3 regions of the Paenibacillus sp. FSL R10-2778 genome follow, and region 2 is predicted to be linked to each of the others. Evidence: a T-box and tRNA genes for the amino acid it is inferred to sense, from the RefSeq annotation. Region 2 holds a T-box; the other regions hold tRNA genes.

Region 1 (5,170 bases), 2.3 Mb from region 2:
GTTTGAAATTACTGTACCACCGTAATCCGCTATGAGCGATGGGGTGACGCAGGAGGGTAGTGACGCGGACTGATGGATGTCCGTCTAAGCAGTGAGGCTGATGTGTAGGCAAATCCGCACATCGATAAGGCTGGGCTGTGATGGGGAGCGAAAATTATAGTAGCGAAGGTCATGATCTCACACTGCCAAGAAAAGCCTCTAGCCAGGAGAAGGTGCCCGTACCGCAAACCGACACAGGTAGGCGAGAAGAGAATTCTAAGGCGCGCGGAAGAACTCTCGTTAAGGAACTCGGCAAAATGACCCCGTAACTTCGGGAGAAGGGGTGCCCCGGTAGTGTGAATAGCACGAGGGGGCCGCAGTGAAAAGGCCCAAGCGACTGTTTAGCAAAAACACAGGTCTGTGCGAAGCCGCAAGGCGAAGTATACGGGCTGACGCCTGCCCGGTGCTGGAAGGTTAAGGGGAGTGGTTAGGGGTAACCCGAAGCTATGAACCGAAGCCCCAGTAAACGGCGGCCGTAACTATAACGGTCCTAAGGTAGCGAAATTCCTTGTCAGGTAAATTCTGACCCGCACGAATGGCGTAACGACTTGGGCGCTGTCTCAACGAGAGATCCGGTGAAATTTTAATACCTGTGAAGATGCAGGTTACCCGCGACAAGACGGAAAGACCCCATGGAGCTTTACTGCAGCTTGATATTGAATTTGGGTACGATCTGTACAGGATAGGTGGGAGCCGTAGAAATCGGAGCGCAAGCTTCGGTGGAGGCGCCGTTGGGATACCACCCTGATCGTATCTAGGTTCTAACCTAGTGCCCTAATCGGGTACGGGGACCGTGTCAGGCGGGCAGTTTGACTGGGGCGGTCGCCTCCTAAAGAGTAACGGAGGCGTTCCAAGGTTCCCTCAGAATGGTTGGAAATCATTCGCAGAGTGCAAAGGCATAAGGGAGCTTGACTGCGAGACCTACAAGTCGAGCAGGGACGAAAGTCGGACTTAGTGATCCGGTGGTACCGCATGGAAGGGCCATCGCTCAACGGATAAAAGCTACCCTGGGGATAACAGGCTTATCTCCCCCAAGAGTCCACATCGACGGGGAGGTTTGGCACCTCGATGTCGGCTCATCGCATCCTGGGGCTGAAGTAGGTCCCAAGGGTTGGGCTGTTCGCCCATTAAAGCGGTACGCGAGCTGGGTTCAGAACGTCGTGAGACAGTTCGGTCCCTATCTGTCGTGGGCGCAGGAAATTTGAGAGGAGCTGTCCTTAGTACGAGAGGACCGGGATGGACGTACCGCTGGTGCACCAGTTGTTCCGCCAGGAGCATGGCTGGGTAGCTACGTACGGACGGGATAAGCGCTGAAAGCATCTAAGCGTGAAGCCCCCCTCAAGATGAGATTTCCCAATTAGTAAGACCCCTTGAAGACGACGAGGTAGATAGGTTGGAGGTGGAAGTGCAGCAATGCATGGAGCTGACCAATACTAATCGGTCGAGGGCTTATCCTAAAAATACCCCAAAAAGTGAAGAAGAAGCTGCGAAGCTAATTCCGAATACTTTCCGGGGGCCCCGTAAGAAGGGCAAACGCAGATTCGTTTCGGATTCAGTTTTCAGGCGATTAAGCCTGAGCATTTACGCTGTAAATGCCCGTTTGGTGGCGATAGCGGAGGGGTTCCACACGTACCCATCCCGAACACGACCGTTAAGCCCTCCAGCGCCGATGGTACTTGGACCGAAGGGTCCTGGGAGAGTAGGACGCCGCCAAGCGGACAACCACATTACCCGTGGTATTTTTTTTGCCCTTAATATTAATATGTCTTAGAAGGGCCTTTAGCTCAGCTGGTTAGAGCGCACCCCTGATAAGGGTGAGGTCGGTGGTTCGAGTCCACTAAGGCCCACCATATTCCCTGATAGCTCAGTTGGTAGAGCACTCGACTGTTAATCGAGTTGTCACAGGTTCGAGTCCTGTTCGGGGAGCCATTTATGGAGAGGTGTCCGAGTTTGGCCGAAGGAGCACGATTGGAAATCGTGTAGGCGCCACAAGCGTCTCGAGGGTTCGAATCCCTCTCTCTCCGCCATAAAAATTATTAGCATGGCCCGTTGGTCAAGGGGTTAAGACACCTCCCTTTCACGGAGGTAACATGGGTTCGAATCCCATACGGGTCATATCATGGAGGCTTAGCTCAGCTGGGAGAGCATCTGCCTTACAAGCAGAGGGTCGGGGGTTCGATCCCCTCAGCCTCCACCATATTATTTTCACTGACGCGGGGTGGAGCAGCCCGGTAGCTCGTCGGGCTCATAACCCGAAGGTCGCAGGTTCAAGTCCTGCCCCCGCAACCAATTTACTCTTATACATTATGTTTAGGGATAAGCTGGTATGGTGAAAATGAATAGTATATACTAATTAATGACGCGGGGTGGAGCAGCCCGGTAGCTCGTCGGGCTCATAACCCGAAGGCCGCAGGTTCAAATCCTGCCCCCGCAACCAATTTACACTTATGCATTATGTCTATGGAACCGTGGTGTAGTTGGCCTAACATGCCTGCCTGTCACGCAGGAGATCGCGGGTTCGAATCCCGTCGGTTCCGCCATTTAGTTAATTATTATTGGGGATTAGCCAAGCGGTAAGGCAACGGACTTTGACTCCGTCATGCATAGGTTCAAATCCTATATCCCCAGCCATTTATGAGAGCCATTAGCTCAGTTGGTAGAGCACCTGACTTTTAATCAGGGTGTCGAAGGTTCGAGTCCTTCATGGCTCACCATTTTGTTTAAAGTGTGCGCGTGTGGCGGAATTGGCAGACGCACCAGACTTAGGATCTGGCGTTTCACGACGTGGGGGTTCGAGTCCCTTCACGCGCACCATGTTTTTGCGGACGTGGCTCAGCGGTAGAGCATCGCCTTGCCAAGGCGAGGGTCGCGGGTTCGATTCCCGTCGTCCGCTCCATATAGATTTTGCGCCCTTAGCTCAGCTGGATAGAGCGTTTGACTACGAATCAAAAGGCCGGGAGTTCGAATCTCTCAGGGCGCGCCATTTTTATTACTAAGCAGTTATAGTATTGTTAACGGGATGTAGCTCAGCTTGGTAGAGCACCTGGTTTGGGACCAGGGGGTCGCATGTTCAAATCGTGTCATCCCGATTTTATACCTTTGCGGGTGTAGTTCAATGGTAGAACTTCAGCCTTCCAAGCTGATAGCGTGGGTTCGATTCCCATCACCCGCTTATAAAGAGAAACACCTGCCGGTATTAGGCGGGTGTTTTTTTGTATAGTTAAGCACGTATGGATACAATAGGAACTAGAGATTTTATTTGAGGAGGGGCCAATGTTTGAATTTGAAGCAAGGTTAGTCAGACCAGATATGAATGGGAGTTGGACATATCTTACGGTTCCTTTTGACGCTGAACAAATATATGAAACTAAATCAAGGATACAAGTTAAAGGAAGCCTGAATGACATTCCCTATAGAGGAACACTCATGCCGCATGGTAATGGGAAACATTTTATGGTCGTGAAAAAAGAACTGCGAGACTTAGCCCATGCTCAACCTGGAGATATAGTTCGGGTGACAATGGAACAAGATCATCAATTGCGGGAGATAGAAGCTCCAGAAGATTTTCTGGACGCACTAAGCAGCAATGAGCAGGCAGAGGTATATTATAACAGCTTGGCTTATTCCTATCGGAAGGAATATGTGAGCTGGATCGAAGGGGCGAAAAGACCGGAAACCAGAGCAGCAAGGATCCAGAAGTCAGTTAATAAGCTGGAAGAAGGTTTGAGGCTTAAATAATAGAACAGCGTCCTCCTCCTTAATATCTGGAAAGGGACGCTGCTGTAGCGGGTATATAAGGGATCGTCCTTATATAAGAACGCCTACTTCACCATTATTCACGAACTTAATGCTTTCGATCTTCACCTCTAGTTGACCTGAAGGAATCGCTAGCTGACAAGTACTGCCGAGCTCAGCCAGCAGCAGCTGCATGCCTATAGGTGACAACATAGAAATCTTGTTATCGTTAGGTTCTGCTTGGTTAGGAAATACGATGGTATAGATATCTGTAGTATTATCGTCCAAGTAACGAAGCTGCAGCTGACTTCCGATAAAGACCTGTGAATTTAAATCTTCACCATTGAACTCAGTTAGTAATTGTTCCAGCTCGGAGCAATAACGGGATAACAGCGTTTCAGCGTTGCTTCTATCCTTGCTCCGTACCGGAAAGTACTGATTTAGAAATGCGATTTTTTCCTCATCAAAATAGATAAGCTGCTGAAGCAGCTGTGTCCGTGAGCCTTCATAGATAAGACTATGGTTCATAGTAGATTTCACCCCCTCTAAGTAGCACATTCCTTGTAAACCTGTTATGGTGTGTTGCCATCTTAAAATCCCTCCTATACAAATAGAGGTCCCCCAATGGAGACCTTCTGATCAGTATACCAGCTTCTATTTGTAAATCCAATCCATTTTAAAAGGGGAATTAAAACCTTCTAAATATTGTAATGAAAACCTTTGACTATTACATACTTGGGTGCTATGATAGGCTGATGCATAGGCATTTCGTAGAAAACTGCGAAATGCCTATACTGTATTTTGAAGATATTTTTACATTAATTGTTACCTGGGGAGTGATACGCCATGTACATTTCGTTGAGTTCACATATAGATTCCAGAACTATAAAATAACTACTTAATTTATTAAAGGAGGAGATCAGGATGATTCAAGTTAAAGAGTTTGTAGATGCTGATAATTCTTATGCAGAGAATAAAGCTAATGAGTTCCTGGCAGGACTACGGGAGGAACAGATTGTGAATATCTGTTACGGTTCGGTAGTTAAATCATCACGTGATGGGGCAGAGCACCAAAGAACCACTATACTGGTCGTGTATAAGACAAATGAAAGGCAATAACTGGAACACGTTTTTTTCATGTCTATCCATTGTCTCCACGCTGGGCGTTGTGATTGTCATCATTTATTATGTTTTCAGCTAATTAGCAAAAAGAGGACCTTTCCCATCTACGGGCAAAGGTCCTCTTTAGTTTATAAGTGCATTTACAATCTTACATTCCGTCTGGTACAGATAAACCCAAACCGGATGCGATACGCTGTCCCAAGTCTGGATCAGCTTTAAAGAAATGCTCAATCTGGAGACGTTTGATATCGTTACTTTCAACAGGAGTCATAGC
Region 2 (5,170 bases):
CAACGTTCCAGTCGACTTATAACATATGCCAACAAAACAGAGGGTAACCCGAGAGCCACACTAACGGCTACCGAATTACCCCTGTTATAAACACTGAACTTGAAGATAAATAAGCTTAAGTTAATTCATGAACAGACCAGACGATACCTGCTGAGTTCGCTCCACCCAAATTCAAAGGAACCGTCAAACCATTTGCCACATAGAACAAGCCAATCACATCACCTGCGGTTAATGCAAATTCTCCAGCTAGCGTCACAGTACCACTTCCCAAAATTGCTCTCAAATCTAATATAAGCGCTACATTCACATCAAGTACTGGGAACAACCCACTTACCAGATTTGTTGCAGTAGGAGAAGTTCTCTGAACTACGAAAGCCGGATTAACTCCAGCACCAAGACTGATAGAAAGTGAGGCAGTTGTGGAATAATTGATAGTCGCTTCAATCGAATATCTACCAGTTGTCGGAATGGTATAATTTCCCCCAACTTCGTCGAAAGACGGGCTATCATAAAAAGGTGTTGTCACAGTCCAGCCAGTTAATTGTGTAGATGTGGAAATTGCCAATGAGGGTTTGAAAGCAGAAAACCCTTCTTGTTGAATGTTCGGACCTGTAGCTCCAGTTACTCCAGTTACTCCAGTTACTCCGGTAGCTCCGGTTACACCAGCTACTCCTGTTGCTCCTGTTGCTCCTGCTACTCCAGTCGCTCCGGTTACTCCTGTTTCACCCGTTGCTCCGGTTACACCAGCTACTCCTGTTGCTCCTGTTGCTCCTGTTGCTCCTGCTACTCCAGTCGCTCCGGTCACTCCTGTTTCACCCGTTGCTCCGGTTACACCAGCTACTCCTGTTGCTCCAGTTGCTCCTGCTACTCCAGTCGCTCCGGTTACTCCTGTTTCACCCGTTGCTCCGGTTACACCAGCTACTCCTGTTGCTCCTGTTGCTCCTGTTGCTCCCGTTGCTCCAGCTACTCCTGTTGCTCCCGTTACACCAGCTTCACCCGTTGCTCCGGTTACACCAGCTACTCCTGTTGCTCCCGTTACACCAGCTACTCCTGTTGCTCCCGTTACACCAGCTTCACCCGTTGCTCCGGTTACACCAGCTACTCCTGTTGCTCCCGTTACACCAGCTTCACCCGTTGCTCCGGTTACACCAGCTACTCCTGTTGCTCCCGTTACACCAGCTTCACCCGTTGCTCCGGTTACACCAGCTACTCCTGTTGCTCCCGTTGCTCCTGCTACGCCAGTCGCTCCGGTTACTCCTGTTTCACCCGTTGCTCCGGTCGCTCCAGTTGCACCAGTCTCTCCTGCTCCGGTCGCTCCGGTAGCACCCGTTGCTCCATCCGCTCCTGTTGCTCCATCCGCTCCCGTTGCACCAGTCGCACCAGTCACTCCATCTGCTCCTGTTGCTCCATCCGCTCCCGTTGCACCAGTCGCACCAGTCACTCCATCTGCTCCTGTTGCCCCAGTCTCTCCTGCTCCGGTCGCTCCTGTGGCACCCGTTGCTCCATCGGCCCCCGTTGCTCCAGTCGCCCCAGTTACTCCGTCTGCTCCTGTCGCCCCTGTCTCTCCTGCTCCGGTCGCTCCTGTGGCACCCGTTGCTCCATCGGCTCCCGTTGCTCCAGTTGCACCAGTCACTCCATCTGCTCCTGTTGCCCCAGTCTCTCCTGCTCCGGTCGCTCCTGTGGCACCCGTTGCTCCATCGGCCCCCGTTGCTCCAGTCGCCCCAGTTACTCCGTCTGCTCCTGTTGCCCCAGTCTCTCCTGCTCCGGTCGCTCCTGTGGCACCCGTTGCTCCATCGGCCCCCGTTGCTCCAGTCGCCCCAGTTACTCCGTCTGCTCCTGTCGCCCCTGTCTCTCCTGCTCCGGTCGCTCCTGTGGCACCCGTTGCTCCATCGGCTCCCGTTGCTCCTGTTGCACCTGTAGCTCCATCTGCTCCTGTTGCCCCAGTCTCTCCTGCTCCAGTCGCTCCCGTTGCTCCGTCTGCTCCCGTTGCTCCTGTTGCACCTGTAGCTCCATCTGCTCCTGTTGCCCCAGTCTCTCCTGCTCCAGTCGCTCCATCCGCTCCAGTTGCACCAGTCGCGCCAGTTGCTCCATCGGCTCCTGTAGCTCCAGTCTCTCCTGCTCCGGTCGCTCCTGTTGCACCCGTTGCTCCGTCTGCTCCCGTTGCACCAGTCGCCCCAGTTACTCCGTCTGCTCCTGTAGCTCCAGTCTCTCCTGCTCCGGTCGCTCCAGTTACTCCATCCGCTCCGGTTGCACCAGTTGCACCTGTAGCTCCATCGGCACCTGTTGCCCCAGTCTCTCCTGCTCCGGTCGCTCCAGTGGCTCCATCCGCTCCCGTCGCCCCGGTTGCACCAGTCACTCCATCTGCCCCTGTTGCACCTGTCGCCCCAGTCTCTCCTGCTCCGATAGCACCCGTTGCTCCGTCTGCTCCCGTTGCTCCTGTTGCTCCATCCGCTCCCGTTGCACCAGTCGCCCCGGTCGCGCCAGTTATCCCTTGCGTTACACCAAGCAATTCTGCATGTACAAGTCGATGGGCAGTCACAATCTGGCCAACGCTATTTTTTCCCCATACTGAGATTTGAATCGGATCATCTACCAGACTTGTAGTTGTAAAAATAAATTCAAACGCATCAAAATCGGCATAATAATCACGTGTTATAACTTCATTAGGTGCTACATTTATCAGCTCGCTGACATATAAAGTTCTTGTCCCATCCATATAGTATCCTTGAACAAGAGCCATTGATGAATCAATGTCACTTCGGTTATCAATTTTGACAGTAACATGCTGAGTAGGTCTTACACCCCCTACCATACTATTGTCTATCGGTCCGGTAGATAAATAACTCAATTTCTCATCACTCCTTTAACGTTAACTGTGTCACAAAAATAATTATTAAATTAATACTGCCTGCTTCTCCCACGCAACTATGCGATGAGGATCTACCAATGCCCCTGAGTTCTGTTTACCCCAGACTGAAATCCCAACCTCTGCTTCAACCGCTTCTACTGTTGTAAACACAAATTCAAATGCGTCCAAGTCGGCAAAATAGTTCTTAGTTAAAACTTGATTAGGTGCTAGATTTACTGTTTCATTCACATACATCGTTCTTGATCCGTTAAGAAGGAAACCTTGAATAACTAGATTATAAGGATTAAGAGAATCCCGATTAACTACTTTTACGGTTACCAGTTGCGACGGTCTGACCCCTAGGATCGGGCTGTTATCTATAGGTCCAGTAGAAAAAATAGCCATGTTTTATTCACTCCTCCCTTCCACTACAATTTGAAAGATTAGTGGCTCCGTATAGTAATATTCCTTGGCTTGAGTTAGCGTGTGGACTGTTGTGCAAAGGAACAGCTGGTCCTATAACAAGACAGCCTTCTTTTTCCAAATTTATAATCTACTAAACTGATAAGCTAACAACAAAGAGCAACCAAGATTGTTAAGAAGCTAACCACTATTGCTTTTTATGAAATATTAGGTATACTGGTAAAAATTAATTAAGCATCGATGAGCGGGAGAGTAGTTAACGAGATCTAGTCCTCAGCGAGCCGGGAGAGTGTAAGCCGGTACAGATCCCTTTAATGAAGCGCACCCGTGAGATGGACTTCTGAACCTTAGTAGGAAGTCCCGGCTGAAGGCCGTTATCCCGTAAGGTGGCTGAACAACTTGTTCAGCAACGAGAGTGGTACCGCGAGCGCTAAAGCCCTCGTCTCTTTTGAGACGAGGGCTTTTTTGTATTTTCAAAGGAGGGTATACCATGTTAAATCAAATCATCAAAGACGGAATCGAGCACAGTGTACAACGTGTATTCAATACCTTAGGAGCTGACTATCCAGAGGACATTGCCATTCTGATCGAACAGCCAGCTAATCTAGAGCATGGTGATTATTCATGCAATATCGCTATGCAGCTAGCCAAAACTCTACGTAAATCCCCAATGGTCATAGCAGAATTAGTGAAAGCAGAGCTTCAATTCCAAGGGCGCCTCGCCGGTCTTTTACAAAAAGTTGAAGTCGCTGCTCCCGGATTTATCAATTTGTATATGAATTGGCAAAGCTGGGCTGAACATTCCTTTGAACTGCCTGCCAGCACTGGGGAAAAAGTCATCATCGAGCACACTTCTATCAACCCCAACAAAGCCGCCCACGTAGGTCATCTAAGAAACGCCTGTATCGGCGATACTCTAGTCAGAATTATGAAAAGAACTGGGTATAACGTAGAGGTCCATAACTACATTGATGATCTCGGCAATCAGCTGGCGGATACAGTTGTTGGATTATTAAATATATCTTTAGAAGGGGAACACCAACGTTTCGGTGATTTTTGCTGGGATCTTTATGCCAAAGTGAACAAAGAATATGCGCTGAACTCTGAGATGACACATAAGCGCACAGATATACTGCACTCCCTTGAACAAGGGGGCGGTAACGAAGCCTGGCTGGGCAACCTTGTAGCTGAACGTATCGTTAGAGAGCATGTAGAGGAAATGAAACATTTTGGAATTTATTATGATTTGCTGGTATGGGAGAGCAGTATTTTAAAAGAGGGATTTTGGGCAGCCGCAGCTGAGCTACTGAAGCAGACAGCCGTTTTTGTACAAGAGACTGAAGGTAAACTCGCAGGCTGCTGGGTGCTGAAGCAAGGAACAGAGGCTAACATTGGAGCGGATTCAGAGGAGCATCAGCTCGATAAGGTGCTGGTGCGTTCGAATGGGATTTTAACGTATACAGCCAAAGATATTGCCTATCATCTCTGGAAATTTGGTCTTTTGACCAAAGATTTCTCCTATAGCGAATTCTCGTCCGGTTTATGGACAACTGGATTAACTGGAACCCAAGAATCTTATGGGCAGGCGGACAGAGTCATCAATGTGATCGATTACAGACAGGAATATCCACAACAGATGGTTAAGCAAGCCTTAGGGGCACTAGGTTATAACGAGCAAGCAGACAAACTCCATCATGTGAGCTATGGTGTTGTATCTCTTAGTCCCGCTTCGGCGGCCGAGCTGGGTATAGATATTTCAGAAGGCAAATCTTCTTATGCTATGTCCGGACGTCAGGGAATCGGGATTAAGGTAAGCGATCTGGTGGAGCTTATGGAACAGAACATTGAGCACACACGTTCCGATAAAGACGGTCTCTCCAGCCGATTGATTGCCACTGC
Region 3 (5,170 bases), 640 kb from region 2:
TTGGGTTTAACTGAATGAGATTTAATTTGCGGAATTTTCCAGCCCAATGTGATAAAATAAATCTTGTTCGTATTCTGTTCGTATTTTTCTATAATATACCACTTCTTTACCAATCTCGTAAAACCCCGTTTTAGGCTGTTTTTATCGAAAAAGAGCGTATATCCCTCCATTATCTTGCCTTTTGGCAATAATATACGCTTTGTTGTTTACCTATTGGCAAAAATGGCTTATATTATTATCATAAGGTTAAAGCCAATAAGGAGTGAGTTGAGATGAAACAGGAATTCGGGGATTATATGAAGCATCTTCGGGAAACAAAAGGACTCACCATTAATCAATTAGCAGCAGCAGCCGGAATTAGCGGTTCGCAAATTTCCCGGATTGAGAATGGATTAAGAGGGGTTCCTAAACCAACCACGTTACGCAAAATTGCTGAGGCCACTGGCGTCCCCTACGGGGAGCTAATGGATCAGGCAGGGTATTTGCAGGACCAGACTCTTTCAAGCGATGAGGCTGTCCCAGATTGGGCTACAAGCAAAGATAAAAGAGACTTTCGAAAAATGCTAGAGGATGATGGAGAGCTGATGTTTGACGGAATTCCATTAGACAAAGAAGATAAACAGAGGATTAAAGATGTACTAACCGGATTGTTCTGGGAAGCCAAACAGATGAATAAGAGAAAAAAATCCAAAGACACTAAATAACTATACTAACATGCTGCAGGTGAAGAACATGGATGAACTGATCAATAGTCTGATTAAAAAATATAAAACCAACTGCCCGTTCGAGCTTGCCGCAGCACTAGGCATTCAAATCCGCTTCATGAACCTGGGGACTGGCACAAAGGGATTATATTATCGAAAACTAAGAAGAAGGTTTATCGTCATTCATAATGAGTTGCCTGTAGAATGGCAGCGCTTCGTTTGTGCGCATGAATTAGGACATGATCGGCTTCACAAGGGGATCAATCGCTTTTTTCTGGAGGAAAGCTCCTATTTCTCTCCTGGGAAGCTTGAACGTCAAGCTAATGTCTTTGCTGTAAAATTACTTTCTTCGGGCCGAAGCCCCGAACAAGAGGAATCATGGAGAAACTATTATCTACGGATTGGAATTCCACCGGAAGTCCGATTTTTTTTGGAGGAATAATAGAACATATGTTCTTTAGCTGTATTTATATGTATATTCAATACATAACAAAAAGCCCTTACCGAAGTAAGAGCTTTTGAGCAGCGATTAAGCTGAGTATCGGGATGACACGATTTGAACATGCGACCCCCTGGTCCCAAACCAGGTGCTCTACCAAGCTGAGCTACATCCCGTTACTATAAAATTATGGAGCGGGTGATGGGAATCGAACCCACGCTATCAGCTTGGAAGGCTGAAGTTCTACCATTGAACTACACCCGCAAAGGTGAAAATCGGGATGACACGATTTGAACATGCGACCCCCTGGTCCCAAACCAGGTGCTCTACCAAGCTGAGCTACATCCCGTTATAAATACTATAATTGCTTAATAATAAAATGGCGCGCCCTGAGAGATTCGAACTCCCGGCCTTTTGATTCGTAGTCAAACGCTCTATCCAGCTGAGCTAAGGGCGCAAAATTATGGAGCGGACGACGGGAATCGAACCCGCGACCCTCGCCTTGGCAAGGCGATGCTCTACCGCTGAGCCACGTCCGCAATAAGTGGTGCGCGTGAAGGGACTTGAACCCCCACGTCGTGAAACGCCAGATCCTAAGTCTGGTGCGTCTGCCATTCCGCCACACGCGCATGATAATAATAAAAGTGAGCCATGAAGGACTCGAACCTTCGACACCCTGATTAAAAGTCAGGTGCTCTACCAACTGAGCTAATGGCTCGCACTTGGCTGGGGATATAGGATTCGAACCTATGAGTGACGGAGTCAAAGTCCGTTGCCTTACCGCTTGGCTAATCCCCATTGATGGTACCTCTATGTTGCCCATAATCTCTTAGGAAGATTATGGTGGAGGCTGAGGGGATCGAACCCCCGACCCTCTGCTTGTAAGGCAGATGCTCTCCCAGCTGAGCTAAGCCTCCATATCTATGGGACCCTCTAAGGGTAAGTACAAGTAAAAGTTGGTGACCCGTATGGGATTCGAACCCATGTTACCTCCGTGAAAGGGAGGTGTCTTAACCCCTTGACCAACGGGCCTTGCAAATCTGTGGAGCTCTCAACCGGATTCGAACCGGTGACCTCTTCCTTACCATGGAAGCACTCTACCTGCTGAGCTATGAGAGCATGGCTCCCCGAACAGGACTCGAACCTGTGACAACTCGATTAACAGTCGAGTGCTCTACCAACTGAGCTATCAGGGAATATCCGCTTGGCAACGTCCTACTCTCCCAGGACCCTTCGGTCCAAGTACCATCGGCGCTGGAGGGCTTAACGGTCGTGTTCGGGATGGGTACGTGTGGAACCCCTCCGCTATCGCCACCAAACGGGCATTTACAGCGTAAATGCTCAGGCTTGATGCCTGAAAACTGAATCCGAAACGAATCTGCATTCTACATATAGGATAAGCCCTCGACCGATTAGTATTGGTCAGCTCCATGCATTGCTGCACTTCCACCTCCAACCTATCTACCTCGTCGTCTTCAAGGGGTCTTACTAATTGGGAAATCTCATCTTGAGGGGGGCTTCACGCTTAGATGCTTTCAGCGCTTATCCCGTCCGTACGTAGCTACCCAGCCATGCTCCTGGCGGAACAACTGGTGCACCAGCGGTACGTCCATCCCGGTCCTCTCGTACTAAGGACAGCTCCTCTCAAATTTCCTGCGCCCACGACAGATAGGGACCGAACTGTCTCACGACGTTCTGAACCCAGCTCGCGTACCGCTTTAATGGGCGAACAGCCCAACCCTTGGGACCTACTTCAGCCCCAGGATGCGATGAGCCGACATCGAGGTGCCAAACCTCCCCGTCGATGTGGACTCTTGGGGGAGATAAGCCTGTTATCCCCAGGGTAGCTTTTATCCGTTGAGCGATGGCCCTTCCATGCGGTACCACCGGATCACTAAGTCCGACTTTCGTCCCTGCTCGACTTGTAGGTCTCGCAGTCAAGCTCCCTTATGCCTTTGCACTCTGCGAATGATTTCCAACCATTCTGAGGGAACCTTGGAACGCCTCCGTTACTCTTTAGGAGGCGACCGCCCCAGTCAAACTGCCCGCCTGACACGGTCCCCGTACCCGATTAGGGCACTAGGTTAGAACCTAGATACGATCAGGGTGGTATCCCAACGGCGCCTCCACCGAAGCTTGCGCTCCGATTTCTACGGCTCCCACCTATCCTGTACAGATCGTACCCAAATTCAATATCAAGCTGCAGTAAAGCTCCATGGGGTCTTTCCGTCTTGTCGCGGGTAACCTGCATCTTCACAGGTATTAAAATTTCACCGGATCTCTCGTTGAGACAGCGCCCAAGTCGTTACGCCATTCGTGCGGGTCAGAATTTACCTGACAAGGAATTTCGCTACCTTAGGACCGTTATAGTTACGGCCGCCGTTTACTGGGGCTTCGGTTCATAGCTTCGGGTTACCCCTAACCACTCCCCTTAACCTTCCAGCACCGGGCAGGCGTCAGCCCGTATACTTCGCCTTGCGGCTTCGCACAGACCTGTGTTTTTGCTAAACAGTCGCTTGGGCCTTTTCACTGCGGCCCCCTCGTGCTATTCACACTACCGGGGCACCCCTTCTCCCGAAGTTACGGGGTCATTTTGCCGAGTTCCTTAACGAGAGTTCTTCCGCGCGCCTTAGAATTCTCTTCTCGCCTACCTGTGTCGGTTTGCGGTACGGGCACCTTCTCCTGGCTAGAGGCTTTTCTTGGCAGTGTGAGATCATGACCTTCGCTACTACAATTTTCGCTCCCCATCACAGCCCAGCCTTATCGATGTGCGGATTTGCCTACACATCAGCCTCACTGCTTAGACGGACATCCATCAGTCCGCGTCACTACCCTCCTGCGTCACCCCATCGCTCATAGCGGATTACGGTGGTACAGTAATTTCAAACTGTTGTCCTTCGACTACGCCTTTCGGCCTCGCCTTAGGTCCCGACTTACCCTGAGCGGACGAGCCTTCCTCAGGAAACCTTGGGCTTTCGGCGGATCAGATTCTCACTGATCTTTTCGTTACTCATACCGGCATTCTCACTTGTGTAGTGTCCAGCGCTCTTTTCAGTACACCTTCAACCCCTACACAACGCTCCCCTACCCCAGATGCAAAGCATCTAGCCATAGCTTCGGTGGTGTGTTTAGCCCCGTTACATTTTCGGCGCAGAGTCACTCGACCAGTGAGCTATTACGCACTCTTTCAATGGTGGCTGCTTCTAAGCCAACATCCTGGTTGTCTGTGCAACTCCACATCCTTTCCCACTTAACACACACTTGGGGACCTTAGCTGATGGTCTGGGCTGTTTCCCTTTTGACAATGGATCTTAGCACTCACTGTCTGACTCCCGGCAATAAGTATATGGCATTCGGAGTTTGACTGAGCTTGGTAATCCTTGCGGACCCCGCACCCAATCAGTGCTCTACCTCCACTACTCTTATACCGAGGCTAGCCCTAAAGCTATTTCGGGGAGAACCAGCTATCTCCGAGTTCGATTGGAATTTCTCCGCTACCCCCACCTCATCCCCGCACTTTTCAACGTACGTGGGTTCGGGCCTCCAGTGCGTGTTACCGCACCTTCACCCTGGACAGGGGTAGATCACACGGTTTCGGGTCTACGTCCACATACTAATTCGCCCTATTCAGACTCGCTTTCGCTGCGGCTCCACCTTCTCGGCTTAACCTTGCATGTTAAACGTAACTCGCCGGTTCATTCTACAAAAGGCACGCCATCACCCATTAATAGGGCTCTGACTTTTTGTAAGCACACGGTTTCAGGTTCTATTTCACTCCCCTTCCGGGGTGCTTTTCACCTTTCCCTCACGGTACTGTTTCACTATCGGTCGCCAGGTAGTATTTAGCCTTAGCAGATGGTCCTGCTGGATTCATACGGGGTTTCACGTGCCCCGCACTACTCGGGATCCGTCTCGGAGAGAATACAGTTTAGGTTACAGGGCTTTTACCTCTATCGCGGGCCTTTCCAGACCTCTTCACCTACCATATTCCTTTGTAACTCCATGTGAGACGTCCCACAACCCCTAA

What was found. A T-box is a leader RNA that pairs with one kind of tRNA and senses whether it is charged. The one in region 2 lies ahead of NST40_RS25265 (arginine--tRNA ligase), so its partner is inferred to be a tRNA-Arg.
Region 1: it encodes a tRNA-Arg, which carries the amino acid that the T-box ahead of NST40_RS25265 (arginine--tRNA ligase) is inferred to sense. The anticodon was not compared.
Region 3: it encodes a tRNA-Arg, which carries the amino acid that the T-box ahead of NST40_RS25265 (arginine--tRNA ligase) is inferred to sense. The anticodon was not compared.

Annotation. Positions count from the first base shown of each region.
Region 1 is NZ_CP151956.1:949,735-954,904, forward strand. Features, by position in the region: rRNA gene NST40_RS04095 (23S ribosomal RNA) at 1-1,496, shown strand, start outside; rRNA gene rrf (5S ribosomal RNA) at 1,639-1,755, shown strand; tRNA gene NST40_RS04105 (tRNA-Ile) at 1,813-1,889, shown strand; tRNA gene NST40_RS04110 (tRNA-Asn) at 1,893-1,968, shown strand; tRNA gene NST40_RS04115 (tRNA-Ser) at 1,974-2,066, shown strand; tRNA gene NST40_RS04120 (tRNA-Glu) at 2,083-2,154, shown strand; tRNA gene NST40_RS04125 (tRNA-Val) at 2,161-2,236, shown strand; tRNA gene NST40_RS04130 (tRNA-Met) at 2,252-2,328, shown strand; tRNA gene NST40_RS04135 (tRNA-Met) at 2,400-2,476, shown strand; tRNA gene NST40_RS04140 (tRNA-Asp) at 2,502-2,579, shown strand; tRNA gene NST40_RS04145 (tRNA-Gln) at 2,596-2,670, shown strand; tRNA gene NST40_RS04150 (tRNA-Lys) at 2,678-2,753, shown strand; tRNA gene NST40_RS04155 (tRNA-Leu) at 2,769-2,853, shown strand; tRNA gene NST40_RS04160 (tRNA-Gly) at 2,861-2,935, shown strand; tRNA gene NST40_RS04165 (tRNA-Arg) at 2,946-3,022, shown strand; tRNA gene NST40_RS04170 (tRNA-Pro) at 3,055-3,128, shown strand; tRNA gene NST40_RS04175 (tRNA-Gly) at 3,141-3,211, shown strand; gene NST40_RS04180 (YdeI/OmpD-associated family protein) at 3,313-3,777, shown strand; gene NST40_RS04185 (GreA/GreB family elongation factor) at 3,847-4,302, opposite strand; gene NST40_RS04190 (sporulation protein Cse60) at 4,699-4,893, shown strand; gene katA (catalase KatA) at 5,045-5,170, opposite strand, start outside.
Region 2 is NZ_CP151956.1:5,613,808-5,618,977, forward strand. Features, by position in the region: gene NST40_RS25255 (collagen-like protein) at 116-2,848, opposite strand; gene NST40_RS25260 (hypothetical protein) at 2,894-3,253, opposite strand; T-box leader at 3,503-3,721, shown strand; gene NST40_RS25265 (arginine--tRNA ligase) at 3,762-5,170, shown strand, end outside.
Region 3 is NZ_CP151956.1:6,253,600-6,258,769, forward strand. Features, by position in the region: gene NST40_RS27985 (helix-turn-helix transcriptional regulator) at 273-704, shown strand; gene NST40_RS27990 (ImmA/IrrE family metallo-endopeptidase) at 733-1,146, shown strand; tRNA gene NST40_RS27995 (tRNA-Pro) at 1,246-1,319, opposite strand; tRNA gene NST40_RS28000 (tRNA-Gly) at 1,334-1,407, opposite strand; tRNA gene NST40_RS28005 (tRNA-Pro) at 1,419-1,492, opposite strand; tRNA gene NST40_RS28010 (tRNA-Arg) at 1,524-1,600, opposite strand; tRNA gene NST40_RS28015 (tRNA-Gly) at 1,608-1,682, opposite strand; tRNA gene NST40_RS28020 (tRNA-Leu) at 1,689-1,772, opposite strand; tRNA gene NST40_RS28025 (tRNA-Lys) at 1,789-1,861, opposite strand; tRNA gene NST40_RS28030 (tRNA-Gln) at 1,867-1,941, opposite strand; tRNA gene NST40_RS28035 (tRNA-Val) at 1,985-2,060, opposite strand; tRNA gene NST40_RS28040 (tRNA-Glu) at 2,101-2,175, opposite strand; tRNA gene NST40_RS28045 (tRNA-Thr) at 2,187-2,262, opposite strand; tRNA gene NST40_RS28050 (tRNA-Asn) at 2,264-2,339, opposite strand; rRNA gene rrf (5S ribosomal RNA) at 2,346-2,462, opposite strand; rRNA gene NST40_RS28060 (23S ribosomal RNA) at 2,536-5,170, opposite strand, start outside.